2 regions of the Streptomyces sp. NRRL S-1813 genome follow, and region 1 is predicted to be linked to the other one. Evidence: riboswitches for the same ligand, from Rfam matches in the RefSeq annotation. Region 1 holds a riboswitch; the other holds the start of a gene.
The links. A riboswitch is a leader RNA that binds a small molecule or an ion and turns the genes downstream of it on or off. The one in region 1 is predicted to bind S-adenosylmethionine.
Positions count from the first base shown of each region.

Region 2: it holds a riboswitch for S-adenosylmethionine, as region 1 does, so the genes downstream of both, thrC (threonine synthase) here and IF67_RS0134380 (aminotransferase class V-fold PLP-dependent enzyme) in region 1, are expected to answer to the same signal.

Region 1 covers NZ_JOHB01000040.1:47,670-54,817, reverse strand. The annotation lists gene IF67_RS0134405 (cytochrome c oxidase subunit 3) at 1-308, shown strand, start outside; gene IF67_RS0134400 (c-type cytochrome) at 386-1,195, shown strand; gene IF67_RS0134395 (ubiquinol-cytochrome c reductase iron-sulfur subunit) at 1,192-2,256, shown strand; gene IF67_RS0134390 (cytochrome b) at 2,253-3,890, shown strand; gene trpD (anthranilate phosphoribosyltransferase) at 4,031-5,095, shown strand; SAM riboswitch class IV at 5,187-5,304, shown strand; gene IF67_RS0134380 (aminotransferase class V-fold PLP-dependent enzyme) at 5,476-6,900, shown strand.
Region 2 covers NZ_JOHB01000030.1:30,175-37,322, forward strand. The annotation lists gene IF67_RS0130670 (DUF3263 domain-containing protein) at 1-92, shown strand, start outside; gene otsB (trehalose-phosphatase) at 184-1,095, shown strand; gene IF67_RS0130680 (alpha,alpha-trehalose-phosphate synthase (UDP-forming)) at 1,185-2,636, opposite strand; gene IF67_RS0130685 (hypothetical protein) at 2,774-3,391, opposite strand; gene IF67_RS0130695 (glucosyl-3-phosphoglycerate synthase) at 3,620-4,582, opposite strand; SAM riboswitch class I at 4,752-4,912, shown strand; gene thrC (threonine synthase) at 4,930-6,213, shown strand; gene IF67_RS0130705 (MoaD/ThiS family protein) at 6,290-6,568, shown strand; gene IF67_RS0130710 (cold-shock protein) at 6,993-7,148, shown strand, end outside.

The DNA of each region.
Region 1 (7,148 bases):
TGGTCACCTTCATCATGGGTGCGATCTTCATCGGCGGTCAGGTCTTCGAGTACACGGAGCTGGTCAAGCACGAGGGCCTGTCGCTCTCGTCCGGCCCGTACGGCTCGGTGTTCTACCTGACCACCGGCTTCCACGGACTGCATGTGACGGGCGGTCTGATCGCCTTCCTGCTGGTCCTGGGCAGGACGTACGCGGCCAAGAGGTTCACCCACACGCAGGCCACCGCGGCCATCGTCGTGTCCTACTACTGGCACTTCGTCGATGTCGTCTGGATCGGCCTCTTCGCCACGATCTACCTGATCAAGTAGTCCGGGCCCGTACCGGCTCGCATCAGACAGACATATCCAAAGCATCGACGCAGAAGATCCTGACACCGGGGTAATCCGTGAAAAAGCTCTCCGCACGACGGCGCCATCCGCTGGCGGCGCTCGTCGTCCTACTCTTCGCGCTGGCGGTCACTGGGGGGCTGTACGCCGCGTTCGCGCCGGCGGACAAGGCTCAGGCCGATGACACCGCCCAGTCTCTTGCCGTCAAGGAGGGCAAGAAGCTCTTCGCCGTGGGCTGCGCCAGCTGCCACGGCACCGGCGGTCAGGGCACCTCCGACGGCCCGAGCCTGGTCGGCGTGGGCGCCGCAGCCGTCGACTTCCAGGTGGGCACCGGCCGTATGCCCGCCCAGCAGCCCGGCGCCCAGGTGCCGAAGAAGAAGAACATCTACACCAACGCCCAGATCGATCAGCTCGCGGCCTACGTCGCGTCGCTGGGCCCCGGCCCGAGCGTGCCGTCCAAGGAGCAGTACAGCCCCGAAGGCGCCAACATCGGCAAGGGCGGCGAGCTGTTCCGCACCAACTGCGCGCAGTGCCACAACTTCACCGGTAAGGGCGGCGCCCTGACCGACGGCAAGTTCGCACCGACGCTCGAGGGCGTGGACCCGAAGCACATCTACGAGGCCATGGAATCCGGCCCGCAGAACATGCCCTCCTTCGGTGACGGCTCGCTGTCGAAGGAGAACAAGAAGGACATCATCGCGTACCTCGGCGCCGTCAACGGCGATGATTCCGAGAGCCCCGGCGGCCTTGACCTCGGTGGTCTCGGTCCGGTCAGTGAGGGTCTCTTCGGCTACATCTTCGGCCTGGGCGCGCTGATTGCGGTCGCCATCTGGGTCGCAGCCCGGACTACGAAGGCCAAGAAGTCATGAGCGAGACTGGACGACACGAAGACGTGCCAGAAGAAACCCTTCCCAGTGAGCGGGAGACGGCTCACGAAGGCGCGGTGGCCACGGCGGAGAACCCGTTCGCGGACCCGGGCCTGCCGCCCCACGAGCACCGTGCCCAGGACATCGACGAGCAGGCCGCCCGGCGCTCCGAGCGCACCGTGGCCTTCCTCTTCCTGGTGTCGATGGTGGCCACGGTCGGCTTCATCGCCTCGTACGTGGCGATCCCGATCGACAAGATCGTCTACATCTGGCCGATCGGACACATCAGCGCGCTGAACTTCGCGCTCGGTCTGACGCTCGGCGCGGCGCTCTTCTGCATCGGCGCCGGTGCGGTCCACTGGGCCCGCACGCTGATGTCGGACGAGGAGGTCGCCGACGAGCGCCACCCGATCGAGGCTTCGCCCGAGGTCAAGGCCAAGGTCATGGCGGACTTCGCAGAGGGTGCGAAGGAGTCGCAGTTCGGCCGCCGCAAGCTGATCCGCAACACGATGTTCGGTGCGCTGGCCCTGGTGCCGCTCTCCGGTGTCGTCCTGCTGCGCGACCTCGGGCCGCTGCCCGGGAACAAGCTGCGCACCACGGGCTGGAAGAAGGGCGTCCGCCTGGTCAACCAGGCGACCAACCTCCCGCTGCGTCCCGAGGACATCGCGGTCGGCTCCCTGACGTTCGCCATGCCCGAGGGCCTGGAGGAGGACGACGAGGAGTTCGCCGAGAAGATCGCCAAGGACGCCCTGATGATCGTGCGGATCCAGCCGCAGAACATCAAGGACAAGCACGAACTCTCCTGGTCGCACGAGGGCATCGTGGCGTACTCGAAGATCTGCACCCACGTGGGTTGCCCGATCAGCCTGTACGAGCAGCAGACGCACCACGTGCTCTGCCCCTGCCACCAGTCGACGTTCGACCTCTCTGACGGCGGTCGGGTGATCTTCGGTCCCGCCGGGCACGCCCTGCCGCAGCTGCACATCACAGAGAAGGACGGCTTCCTGGAGGCCGCAAACGGCTTCGAGGAGCCCGTCGGCCCGAGTTTCTGGGAGCGCGGATGAGTAACGAGACAACCGCGACCACCACACGTCGTGGCCAGGCGCCACGGGGCGAGCGGATCGCGGACTGGGCGGACGGCCGGCTGGGCATCTACAGCCTCGCCAAGTCCAACATGCGCAAGATCTTCCCGGACCACTGGTCCTTCATGCTCGGTGAGGTCGCGCTCTACAGCTTCATCATCATCATCCTGACCGGTGTCTATCTGACGCTGTTCTTCCACCCGAGCATGGCCGAGGTGACCTATCACGGTTCCTATGTGCCCATGCAGGGGATCCGGATGACGCAGGCCTTCGAGTCGACGCTGGACATCAGCTTCGACGTCCGGGGCGGGCTGCTTATAAGGCAGATCCACCACTGGGCCGCGCTGGTGTTCCTGGCCGCGATGATGGTCCACATGATGCGGGTGTTCTTCACCGGCGCCTTCCGCAAGCCGCGTGAGGTCAACTGGCTGTTCGGCTTCCTGCTGTTCGTGCTGGGCATGTTCACCGGCTTCACCGGCTACTCGCTCCCCGACGACCTGCTCTCCGGTACCGGTGTGCGGTTCATCGAGGGCGTCATCCTCGCGATGCCGCTGGTCGGTTCGTACCTCCAGTTCTTCATCTTCGGCGGGGAGTTCCCGGGGCACGACATCATCCCGAGGTTCTTCACGGTGCACGTCCTGCTGCTGCCGGGCATCATGCTCGGCCTGCTGGTGGCGCACCTGATCCTGGTCTTCTACCACAAGCACACCCAGTTCCCGGGTGCCGGCAAGACCAACAACAACGTCGTGGGCATGCCGCTGCTGCCGGTCTACATGGCCAAGGCCGGAGGCTTCTTCTTCCTGGTCTTCGGTGTGATCGCCGCGATCGCCGCGATCGCCAGCATCAACCCGGTGTGGGCGATCGGCCCCTACCGGCCCGACCAGGTCTCCACCGGCGCCCAGCCCGACTGGTACATGGGCTTCGCCGAGGGTCTGGTGCGTGTCATGCCGGGCTGGGAGTGGAACTTCTGGGGCCACACCGTCAACTTCGGCGTGCTGATCCCGATCATCATCTTCCCGCTGGTCCTGGTCGCGATCGCGGTCTACCCGTTCGTCGAGTCCTGGGTCAAGGGCGACAAGCGCGAGCACCACATCCTGGACCGCCCGCGCAACGTCCCGACCCGTACCGGCTTCGGTGTGGCCTGGCTGATCGCGTACTTCGTGATGCTGATCGGTGGCGGCAACGACCTGTGGGCGACGCACTTCCACCTGTCGATCAACTCGATCACCTGGTTCGTCCGGATCGCGTTCTTCGTCGGGCCGGTGCTGGGCTTCATCGCCACCAAGCGGATCTGCCTGGGCCTCCAGCGCCGCGACAAGGACAAGGTGCTGCACGGACGCGAGTCCGGCATCATCAAGCGCCTGCCGCACGGTGAGTTCATCGAGGTCCACGAGCCGCTCGACCAGGAGCAGCTGCACGTGCTCACGCAGCACGAGCAGCCCGCGCCGCTCGAGCTCGGTCCGGAGGTCGACGAGAACGGTGTGGCACGCAAGGTGTCGCGCTCGCAGAAGCTCCGCGCCAAGCTCTCGAAGAGCTACTACGGCGAGGACAGCGTCATCGCCAAGCCCACGGTGGAGGAGTACAAGGAGATCACCAGCGGCCACGGCCACCACTGATCACCTCGGCGCCTCGTAGCGCACCGTAGGTAGTACGCCACCCAGAGGGCCCCGTCCGATCACCGGACGGGGCCCTCCGGCGTTCGGGGCGGCTCGATAGGGTGACGGCATAAGCAGGAGACAAACCAGGAGTGTGGACCATGAACGTTGTGACCCCGGTTGGCGGCGACAGCGTGGCGGCCCACACCTGGCCGGACTTGCTCAACGCCCTGCTCGACGGCCGTGACCTCGCCGCGGACGACACCGCATGGGCGATGGACAAGATCATGCGGGGCGAGGCCGGCGACGCCCAGATCGCCGGCTTCGTGGTGGCGCTGCGGGCCAAGGGCGAGACCGTCGCGGAGATCTCCGGCCTGGTGCGCACCATGTACGCCCACGCCCGGCTGATCGAGGTGCCGGGCCCCAGCGTCGACATCGTCGGCACCGGCGGCGACGGCGCCAAGACCGTCAACATCTCCACGATGTCCTCGATCGTGGTGGCCGGCACCGGCGCCAAGGTCGTCAAGCACGGCAACCGCGCGGCGTCCTCGGCCAGCGGTGCCTCCGACGTGCTGGAGAAGCTCGGCGTCAATCTCGACCTCACCCCGCAGCGGGTCGTCGAGGTCGCCGAGGAAGCGGGCATCACCTTCTGCTTCGCGGTGAAGTTCCACCCCGCGCTGCGGCATGTCGCCAACGCCCGGGGCCAGCTCGGCATCCGTACGACGTTCAATGTGCTGGGCCCGCTGACCAACCCCGCGAAGGTCCGCGCCCAGGCGACCGGAGTCGCGGACGCCCGGATGGCGCCGATCCTGGCCGGGGTGCTCGCCGAGCGCGGCTCCTCCGCGCTGGTCTTCCGCGGCGACGACGGCCTGGACGAGCTGACCACGACCGCGACCTCCCGGGTCTGGATCGTCCGGGACGGCACGGTGCGCGAGGAGGCCTTCGACCCGCGGGACGTGGGGATCGAGCTGGTACCGGTGGAGGCGCTGCGCGGCGCGGACGCCTCGTACAACGCGGAGGTGGCCCGCCGGCTGCTGGACGGCGAGACCGGTCCGGTGCGTGATGCGGTGCTGCTGAACTCCGCGGCGGCGCTGGTCGCGCTGGAGCCGTCCGACGCCCCGCTGGCCGCACAGATCCGGGCCGGCATCGACCAGGCCGCCGCCTCGATCGACTCCGGAGCGGCCCGGCAGGCGCTGGAGCGCTGGGTGGCCGCCAGCAACGCATGAGCCCGCGGTGACGCAGAGTGTGACGCAAGCCCCGGTCCGGTATACGGACCGGGGCTTGCGTGATGTTGCCCGTGTGGCATGATTCTGCCCAGGTCACGAGTGACAGCGATGCAGGCCCCGGCCCGCTGTCCGGCAACCCTCCTTCCGTGGCGGGGTGCCCCGGGTGATGACCAGGCCGTAGGCAGCGAGGTCTGCGGCAAGCGCGGATCCCTCGCCAGGGATCCTGGTCCTCGAGGGAGAACTTCCGTGAATCAGCGAATGCGATAGGGCTCGACGGCCCCTTTTCCGCATCCCTTTTTCTTTCCCGTTGCGGCGCCGTGCGGTGCGCTCCCCGCGCCCCCGCCCGCAGCGAATTCGCTTACCTCTTACGGGAGTTCGCCATGTCTGTTTCCGCCGTTGCCGCCGACCGTTCCGTCTGTGCCCCGCTGCCGGTCCTCGGCCGGGATGTCCGCGTCCCGCTCGTGACCGGCGGCGAGGTCGACTACGCCGCGCTGGACTACGCCGCCAGCGCCCCCGCGCTCCAGCGGGTCTGGGACGACGTCGCGGCCTACGCTCCGTACTACGGCAGCGTGCACCGCGGCGCCGGGTACCTCTCGCAGCTGTCCACCGACCTCTTCGAGAACAGCCGCCGGACGATCGCGGAGTTCCTGGGCTGCGGCATCGAGGGGGGCCTGGGCGAAGCCCAGTCCGGCAAGGGCGGTGGTGGGCGACGGGAGGGCGACCAGGTCGTCTTCACCCGCTCGACCACCGACTCGCTGAACCTGCTCGCCGCCGTACTCCCGCAGGACACCCGGGTGTTCGTCTTCGAGACCGAGCATCACGCCTCGCTGCTGCCGTGGGAGCAGCGCGCGGATGTCGCGGTGACGTACCTCAACGCGCCGCGCACCCCGCAGCAGGCGGTGGACACCCTGGAGAAGGCGCTGGCCGAACGCGAGCCGTACGGCCCGGCGCTGGTGTGCGTGACTGGTGCGTCGAATGTGACCGGTGAGCTGTGGCCGGTGCGGGAGCTGGCGGCCGCCGCGCATGCGCACGGCGCGCGGATCGTCCTGGACGCGGCGCAGCTCGTCCCACACCACCCCGTGGACCTCGCCGAACTGGACGTCGACTGGGTCGCCTTCTCCGGACACAAGCTGTACGCGCCGTTCGGCGCCGGTGTGCTGGCCGGCCGCGCGGACTGGCTCCAGGACGCCGCACCGTACCTGGCCGGCGGCGGTGCCAGCCGCAAGGTCTCCCGGCGGACGGACGGCGGCGTGGACGTCGAGTGGCACACCACCGCCGCCCGGCACGAGGCCGGTTCGCCGAACGTCATCGGCGCCTATGCGATCGCCTCGGCATGCCGGGCCCTGTCCGAGGCCGGTTTCGAGGGCCTGGTCGCCCGCGAGCAGGCCCTGATCACCCGGGTGCGGGAGGGCCTGGCCGAGGTGCCCGAGGTGAACGTGCTCTCGCTCTTCGGCGAGGACGCCGCGCGGGTGGGGGTCCTCTCCTTCGTCGTCGAGGGCTGGAACAGCTCGCACTTCGCGGCGGCACTCTCGGCGGAGTACGGCATCGGCGTGCGCGACGGCCTGTTCTGCGCACACCCCCTCGTACGGACCCTGCTGGGCAGCGAGCCGCAGGAGCCGGGCGAGTGCGGCGCCCCGGACTCGGCACCCGGCGAGCGCTCACTGAACGCCATCCGCGTCAGTTTCGGCGCCGGCACCCCCGACGAGCACGTCGAGCGGTTCCTCCGCGCCGTCAAGGAACTGGTGACGGACGGCGCCCGCTGGAACTACCGCACCGAAGACGGGCGTTGTGTGCCCGCGGTGTAACGCCACGTTTTCGGCTTTCCCGCCGTGGTTCGTCGCCCCCGGCCCGCCCCTCCCGTGAGTGGAGAAAGTAAAAGTGGGTGGGGGTGGGCCACCGGCGTGGGCGTTTCCAAGTGATCTACGAGGCGCGCCGGACCATCCACGAGCACCCCCACCAGCCTTCCCCATCCCCAACGGGAGGGGCCGCGCCGCAGGACGAAGTCCGCAGGAGCGGCACCGCACCCGACAGCCCCGCGCAGCGGACCCGGCCC
Region 2 (7,148 bases), on a different contig from region 1:
CCCTGCTGGACGATCCCCGGGCGCTCGCCCACGACCCCGTCACGGTCAACCGCCTGCGCCGCGTCCGGGACGCCCGCCGCGCCCGCCGCTGACCCGGGTGCTCCGGCCCGGCGCCCCGGTGCGCCTCCGGCTGCCACCGTGAGGTACCCCCGGCGCCCGCCCCGCGCCGGTAGGGTCGGCGCCATGGGCAGCCCCCCGAACGCCGCGCCGCACTCCCAGCCGACACCCGGACCCGTGCCGACCCCGCGCACCCCGGCCGGCCGCGACGGCCTCGCCGCGCTGCTGGCCCACCCGGAACGCGCCGTCATCGCCCTCGACTTCGACGGCACCCTCGCCGATATCGTCCCCGACCCGGAGAAGGCCCGCGCCCATGACGGCGCCGTCGCCGCCCTCGGCCGCCTGGTGCCGCGGCTGCGTGCCGCGGCGGTGATCACCGGCCGTCCGGCCACCGTCGCGGTCCGCCTCGGCGGCTTCGCGGACGTACCGGGCCTGGGCCATCTCACCGTCCTCGGCCACTACGGCGCCGAGCGCTGGGAAGCGGCCACCGGCACCGTCCACGCGCCCGCCCCGCACCCGGGCGTCGCCGCCATACAGGCCGAACTCCCCGGCGTCCTGGACGCCTCCGGCGTCTGGCACGGCACCTGGGTCGAGACCGCCATCGAGCGCAAGGGCGGCCGTGCCATCGCCGTCCACACCCGCCGCGCCGCCGACCCCCAGGGCGCCTTCGACCGGCTGCGCGGCCCGCTCACCGCACTCGCCGAACGCCATGGCCTGATCGTCGAACCGGGCCGCCTCGTCCTCGAACTCCGCCCGCCGGGCATGGACAAGGGCGTCGCCCTGGCCGACTGGGTCCGCGAGACCGGCGCCACCACCGTCCTCTACGCCGGTGACGACCTCGGCGACCTGGCAGCCTTCGCCGCCGTCGAAAAGCTCCGCTCCGAGGGCCTGGGCGGCGTCCTGGTGTGCAGCGGCAGCAACGAGGTCGCCGAACTCGCCGCCCGCGCCGATCTGGTGGTCGACGGCCCGACCGGAGTCGTCGGACTCCTCGCCGCGCTCGCCGACCGGCTGGCCGGGGGCGAACGGGGCACGTCCTAGCGGACGAGCTGCCGGCCGCCGTCGATGTCGTACGTTCCGCCGGTCCCATGGGGGCCGCCGGGGCCCGCTGATCGCCGGGGGCGCCTCTCTCAGGGCTTCAGCGCCCGCAGCTGCTTCAGGAACCACTGTGCGGGCGGCAGTGCCGTGGCGGCCGCGGCCAGCCGTGCCGTGCGCTCGCTGCGTTCCCCGGTGTCCATCGACAGCGCCTCGTGGAGTGCCCGTGCGGTGCCGCTGACGTCGTACGGATTGACGGTGAGGGCGTCCTGCCCGAGTTCCTCGTGGGCGCCCGCCTCCCGGGAGAGCACCAGTACACAGCCCTGGTCGGAGACCACCGGGATCTCCTTCGCGACCAGGTTCATCCCGTCCCGGATCGGGTTGACCAGCGCCACGTCCGCCAGGCGGTACGCGGCCAGCGAGCGCGCGAAATCGTCCTTGACGTGCAGCTCGACGGGCTGCCAATCCGCCGTCCCGTACTCGGAGTTGATCGCCTCGGCGACCCGCCCGACCTCCGCCGTGTACTCCCGGTAGACGGCCAGGTCCTGGCGTGAGGGGTAGGCGAACGCGACATGCACCACGCGCTCGCGCCACGACGGATGGTCCGCCAGGAGCTCCCGGTAGGCGAGCAGCCCCCGCACGATGTTCTTCGACAGCTCGGTCCGGTCCACCCGGACGACGGTCCTGCGCGCCGTCCCGTCGGGCCCTGTGCCGATCTGCTCCCGCAGGGCGGACAGCCGCTCGGCGACATCCTCCTGCTGCGACCGCTCGCGCAGGAAGTCGGCGTCCGCCCCGAGCCCGTACACGCCGATCCGGGTGTCGCCCGTGCCGCCGACGACCGCGGCGCAGCACGCGGCGAACGCGTCCGCCCAGCGATGGGTGAGGAACCCCAGCCGGTCGGCGCCCAGCATGCCTTCCAGCAGCTGCCGTGCGATGTCGTCCGGCAGCATCCGGAAGTACTCCGGCGGCGCCCACGGCGTGTGCGAGAAGTGCGCGATCCGTACGTCGGGCCGCAGGGTGCGCAGCATCCCCGGCACCAGGGCCAGGTGGTAGTCCTGCACCAGCACTGCCGCACCCTCGGCGGCCTCGTCGGCGAGCGCCTGGGCGAAAGCGCGGTTGTAGCTCTCGTACGACGCCCACTGCGCCCGGAACTCCGCGTCGAAGACCGGTTCCAGCGGTGTCTGGTACAGCATGTGGTGGACGAACCACAGCGCGGAGTTCGCGATGCCGTTGTAGGCGGCGGTGTACACCTCGGCCGGAATGTCCAGCATCCGGACGCGTTGTCCACCGGTGTCGCCCGGGGCCAGGGCACCACCCGTCCGCCGTACGGCCTCCCGGTCACCGTCGCCGAGCGCGGCACACACCCACACCGCATCCGTATCGGACCCGATGGCCGACAGCCCGGACACCAGCCCGCCACCGCCCCGCTTGGCGGTCAGCGTCCCGCTCTCCCCCAGGGCGTACGAGACCGGCCCGCGATTGGACGCCACAAGAACCTCGGCACCCGCGGGCACCGCATTGCCTTCGGAGACCCTCTCGGAGATCATGACGCCAGATTAACCACCCACAGATCCGCGCAAACGTACGGAACTCGCCTACGTCGGATCCCGCCGCGCGCCGCCCGCCGGGACGGGGTGCCGGCGGCGCAAGGGCCGCCGGCACCCCGTCCGGCATCGGCAGGGGATCAGTCGAGCTTGGTGCCCATGTTGTGGGCAAAGTTCTGCCACTTCTCGACGGCGAACCGCTTGTTGAGCGAGTCCGGCACGCTCGGGTGGGTGACGTAGCCCTCGACGTGGAGCTTCAGGTAACCCTTGGAGTCCGTGTAGAAGTTGAAGTAGACCTTCGAGCCCTTGCCGTCGAAGTGGCCCTTCTCCGCGGTGAAGTACCAGGCGTTCTTCATGGAGCCGATGCCGTGGTAGCGCACCGGAGCGTCCTTGCAGGCGAAGAAGGTGGCGCAGGCTTCGAGGTTGAGCCGCTGGTTCTCCTTCGGGAACTTCTTCGGCGCGCCCTTGACGGGGAACGAGCAGTTGAAGCAGTCATGCAGGGACTTCATGGCCTTGGCCGGACTCACCTTGAGCCCCGGGTAGTGCCCGTTGTTGGGCTTGACGGTGAAGCGCTCGTCGTACAGCTTGCGCAGGCCCGCCGCAGCAGCACCGTTCTTGGCGGCTGCGGGCTGGGCGACGGCAGCCTTGGTCATGGGCTGCTGCGCCGAGTGGGCCGACTGCGCCTGGGCGGGAGTGGCTGTGGCCAGCACGCCCACCGCCGCCATGGCGCCGAGGATCCGCCCCGTAGAGATACGCAAAATATTTCCCCCTGTGTCAGTCAAGAGAAGATCAACAACTCCGCCACCCTAGCCGCCGCGGCTACCGGGTAGTAACTGACCCTCTGCTGACGGAAGTACGGGGGATGCTGCCCGCGGTGGCGCGGCCCGCTCCGGGGCGCACACGTGCCGCGCCGCCGGGCCTCGCCGTACGCGCGCTCCTCGCGCACGGGGGCTCCGCCCTTCCCGCCCCGTGATCCATTGCGCAGGTCACGCCGCCCGCCGCGCCGCATACTCCGGGATTTCGGCCATCGGGGGGCGTTCCTCGGTGTCCACCTCCGTCGTGCGCGGGACGAAGCCCTGCTCGCCGCGGTCGAACTGGGTGAGCCGGGGGCGGATCAAGTGGCCGCGGGTCAGGCGCAGTTGTGCGGTCCGGTAGATCGCGGCGGCCATCCGGCCCAGGGCCTGGCCGTCCTGGTGGCGGTGTTTGCGGACGCCGACGTCCACCTGGGCGAGGGCGTCGAGGCCGACGGTGTGGAGCGCGTCGACGAGCAGGCCGAGCTCTACGCCGTAGCCGACCGGGAACGGCAGCCGTTCCAGGAGCGAGCGGCGGGCCGCGTACTCGCCGCCCAGGGGCTGGACGAAGCCGGCCAGCTGCGGCCAGTGGAGATTGAGGAGGGGGCGGGCCACCAGCTCGGTCACCCGGCCGCCCTGCCCGGCCCCGGCACCCTCGGTGCCGGTCTCCAGGGGGCGGTCGTACATCGCCTTCACGAACTGGATGTCCGGATCCGTCAGCAGCGGGCCGATGATCCCGGAGACGAAGACGGAGGAGAAGGCGCGCAGGTCGGCGTCGATGAAGCAGACGATGTCGCCGGTGGTGGCCAGGAGGGAGCGCCACAGCACCTCACCCTTGCCGGGGAGGGCGGGCAGCCGCGGCAGGACGCTGTCGCGGTGGACGACCCGGGCCCCGGCCGCCGCGGCGACCTCGGCGGTGCGGTCGGTGGAGCCGGAGTCCAGCACCACCAGCTCATCGACGAGCGGGACCGTCCCGGTCATCAGCTCGGCGCGGATCACCGACACGATCGCCCCGACGGTGGCCTCCTCGTCGAGCGCGGGCAGCACCACGCTGACCGTGCGGCCCGTCTGGCGCTTGGCCTCCAGCAGCTGCCCCAGCGGACGGTCCGCGGCGGACCAGGAGCGGCTGCTCAGCCAGCCCTCGACCTCTTCCAGCACGTCTACGACTCCTCGGTCGCCGCCGGTGGGCGGCCTCTGTGATCCATCTCGCGGTTCGGACGACTATCTCAACCGTCAGTGCCTTCGGTTACAGTCTTGAACAACGCGGATGACCGTCGCATGTCGGGGTCCGTGCCACAAACGCCTGGGTTTCGGCCCAGCGCCATACCGCTCATCCAGAGGGGCAGAGGGATACGGCCCGTTGAAGCCCCGGCAACCCTCCAGCCGGTCTTGCCGCCAGGACGCTGACGTCCCGCGCGCGCGAGGCTCCCGGCTAGGGAAGGTGCCAAATCCGTCTCGTGGCGAGATTCGTCGCGAGGAAGATGAGGAGAAAGGGCCTCGCCTCCATGGCTGTGCAAGTCACCGAAAACACCCCCACCGTCGCTCTGGGCCCCGCCGCCGCGCTGTCCTGCCGCGAGTGCGGCACGCGCTTCCCGCTCGGCCCGATCTTCGCGTGCCAGGAATGTTTCGGGCCGCTCGAAGTCGCCTACGACCTGCCGAGCGGCGACCCCGAGAGCCTGCGGAAGCAGATCGAGGCCGGTCCGGACAACATCTGGCGCTACGCCCCGCTGCTGCCGGTCCCCGCGGACGTGGCCGACAAGCCCAACCTCAACCCGGGCTTCACCAAGCTCGTCAAGGCCGACCGGCTCGCCGCCGAGCTGGGCGTCACCGGCGGTCTGTATGTGAAGGACGACTCCGGCAACCCGACGCACTCCTTCAAGGACCGCGTCGTGGCGATCGCCGTCGAGGCCGCCCGCGCCTTCGGCTTCACCACGCTCTCCTGCTCCTCCACCGGCAACCTCGCCGGTGCCGTCGGCGCCGCCGCCCGCCGTGCCGGTTTCAAGTCCTGCGTCTTCATCCCGCACGACCTGGAGGCCGGCAAGGTCGTCATGGCCGCGGTCTACGGCGGCGACCTGGTGGGCATCGAGGGCAACTACGACGACGTCAACCGCTTCTGCTCGGAGCTCATCGGCGACCCGCTGGGCGAGGGCTGGGGCTTCGTCAACGTCAATCTGCGCCCGTACTACGGCGAGGGTTCCAAGACCCTCGCGTACGAGATCTGTGAGCAGCTGGGCTGGCAGCTCCCGGACCAGATCGTCATCCCGATCGCGTCCGGCTCGCAGCTCACGAAGATCGACAAGGGGCTCAAGGAGCTGATCGCCCTCGGCCTGGTCGAGGACAAGCCGTACAAGATCTTCGGCGCCCAGGCGGAGGGCTGCTCGCCGGTGTCCACGGCCTTCAAGGCCGGGCAGGACGTCGTACGCCCGCAGAAGCCGAACACCATCGCCAAGTCGCTGGCGATCGGCAACCCGGCCGACGGTCCGTACGTGCTCGACATCGCCCGCCGTACGGGCGGCGCCGTGGAGGACGTCAACGACGAGCAGGTCGTGGACGCGATCAAGCTGCTGGCCAGGACGGAAGGGATCTTCGCGGAGACCGCGGGCGGCGTGACCGTCGGCGTGACCAAGAAGCTCATCGAGGCCGGTGTGCTCGACCCCGCCCTGACCACCGTCGTCCTGAACACCGGTGACGGTCTCAAGACGCTGGACGCGGTCGCCCCGACCACCGGGCCCACGGCGACGATCCGTCCGGATCTGGACGCGTTCCGCGCCGCCGGCCTGACAGGCTGAGGCCGTCGGCCGGTCCGCGGACACGGCCGAGCCACCGCCCCGCACTCGTACTCCGTATTTCCTGGAAGGCTGAACCATGAGCGTCAAGGTCCGCATCCCCACCATCCTCCGCACGTACACCGCCGGCCAGGCCGAGGTCCCCGCCGAGGGCGCGACCCTCTCCGAGGTGATCGCCGACCTGGAGCAGAACCACCAGGGCATCGCGGCCCGTGTGCTGGACGACGCCGGCAAGCTGCGCCGCTTCGTGAATGTGTACGTCAACGACGACGATGTGCGCTTCGAGCAGGGCCTGGAGACGCCGACCCCGGACGGCGCGGGCATCTCGATCATTCCGGCAGTGGCCGGCGGCTGCTGATTTTTAGCCATCTCTTCGCCTGCTTGACCGGAATTGCCCCGTCCGCCAGAAAGCGGACGGGGCAATTCCGTGTTGTGAAAGGGGATACCATTGGGGTGATCCCCCTCCGGATATCACCCGGCGCGTGCCGAACGCATATGTGTTCGTGATCAGTTGTGCCCAAAGTGTGTGCGGTTTTTGTCGCCTAGGTGCGCTATGCCCGGCCCGACTTGCCCTGGAGAACCGGGATTTCACCGCATATTGCCGATTCTCCGGCCCCAGAATTCTCGTCCGATTGACCTGTTGCTCTGGGCATCTGTGCAGATACATTCAGCGGCGGTCGACGCGTTCCGGCGCACACCCCACAAGCCTTTCGCGGGGTGAGGTCTGACCCGGGTCCGCGGAGTGCGGTCCTGTGCAAGGGCCAGTAATAGGGGAGTTAGGCATGGCTCAGGGCACCGTCAAGTGGTTCAACGCGGAGAAGGGGTACGGCTTCATCGCGGTCGACGGTGGTGCGGATGTTTTCGTCCACTACAGCGCGATCCAGATGGACGGCTACCGCACCCTCGAGGAAGGTCAGCGGGTCGAGTTCGAGATCTCG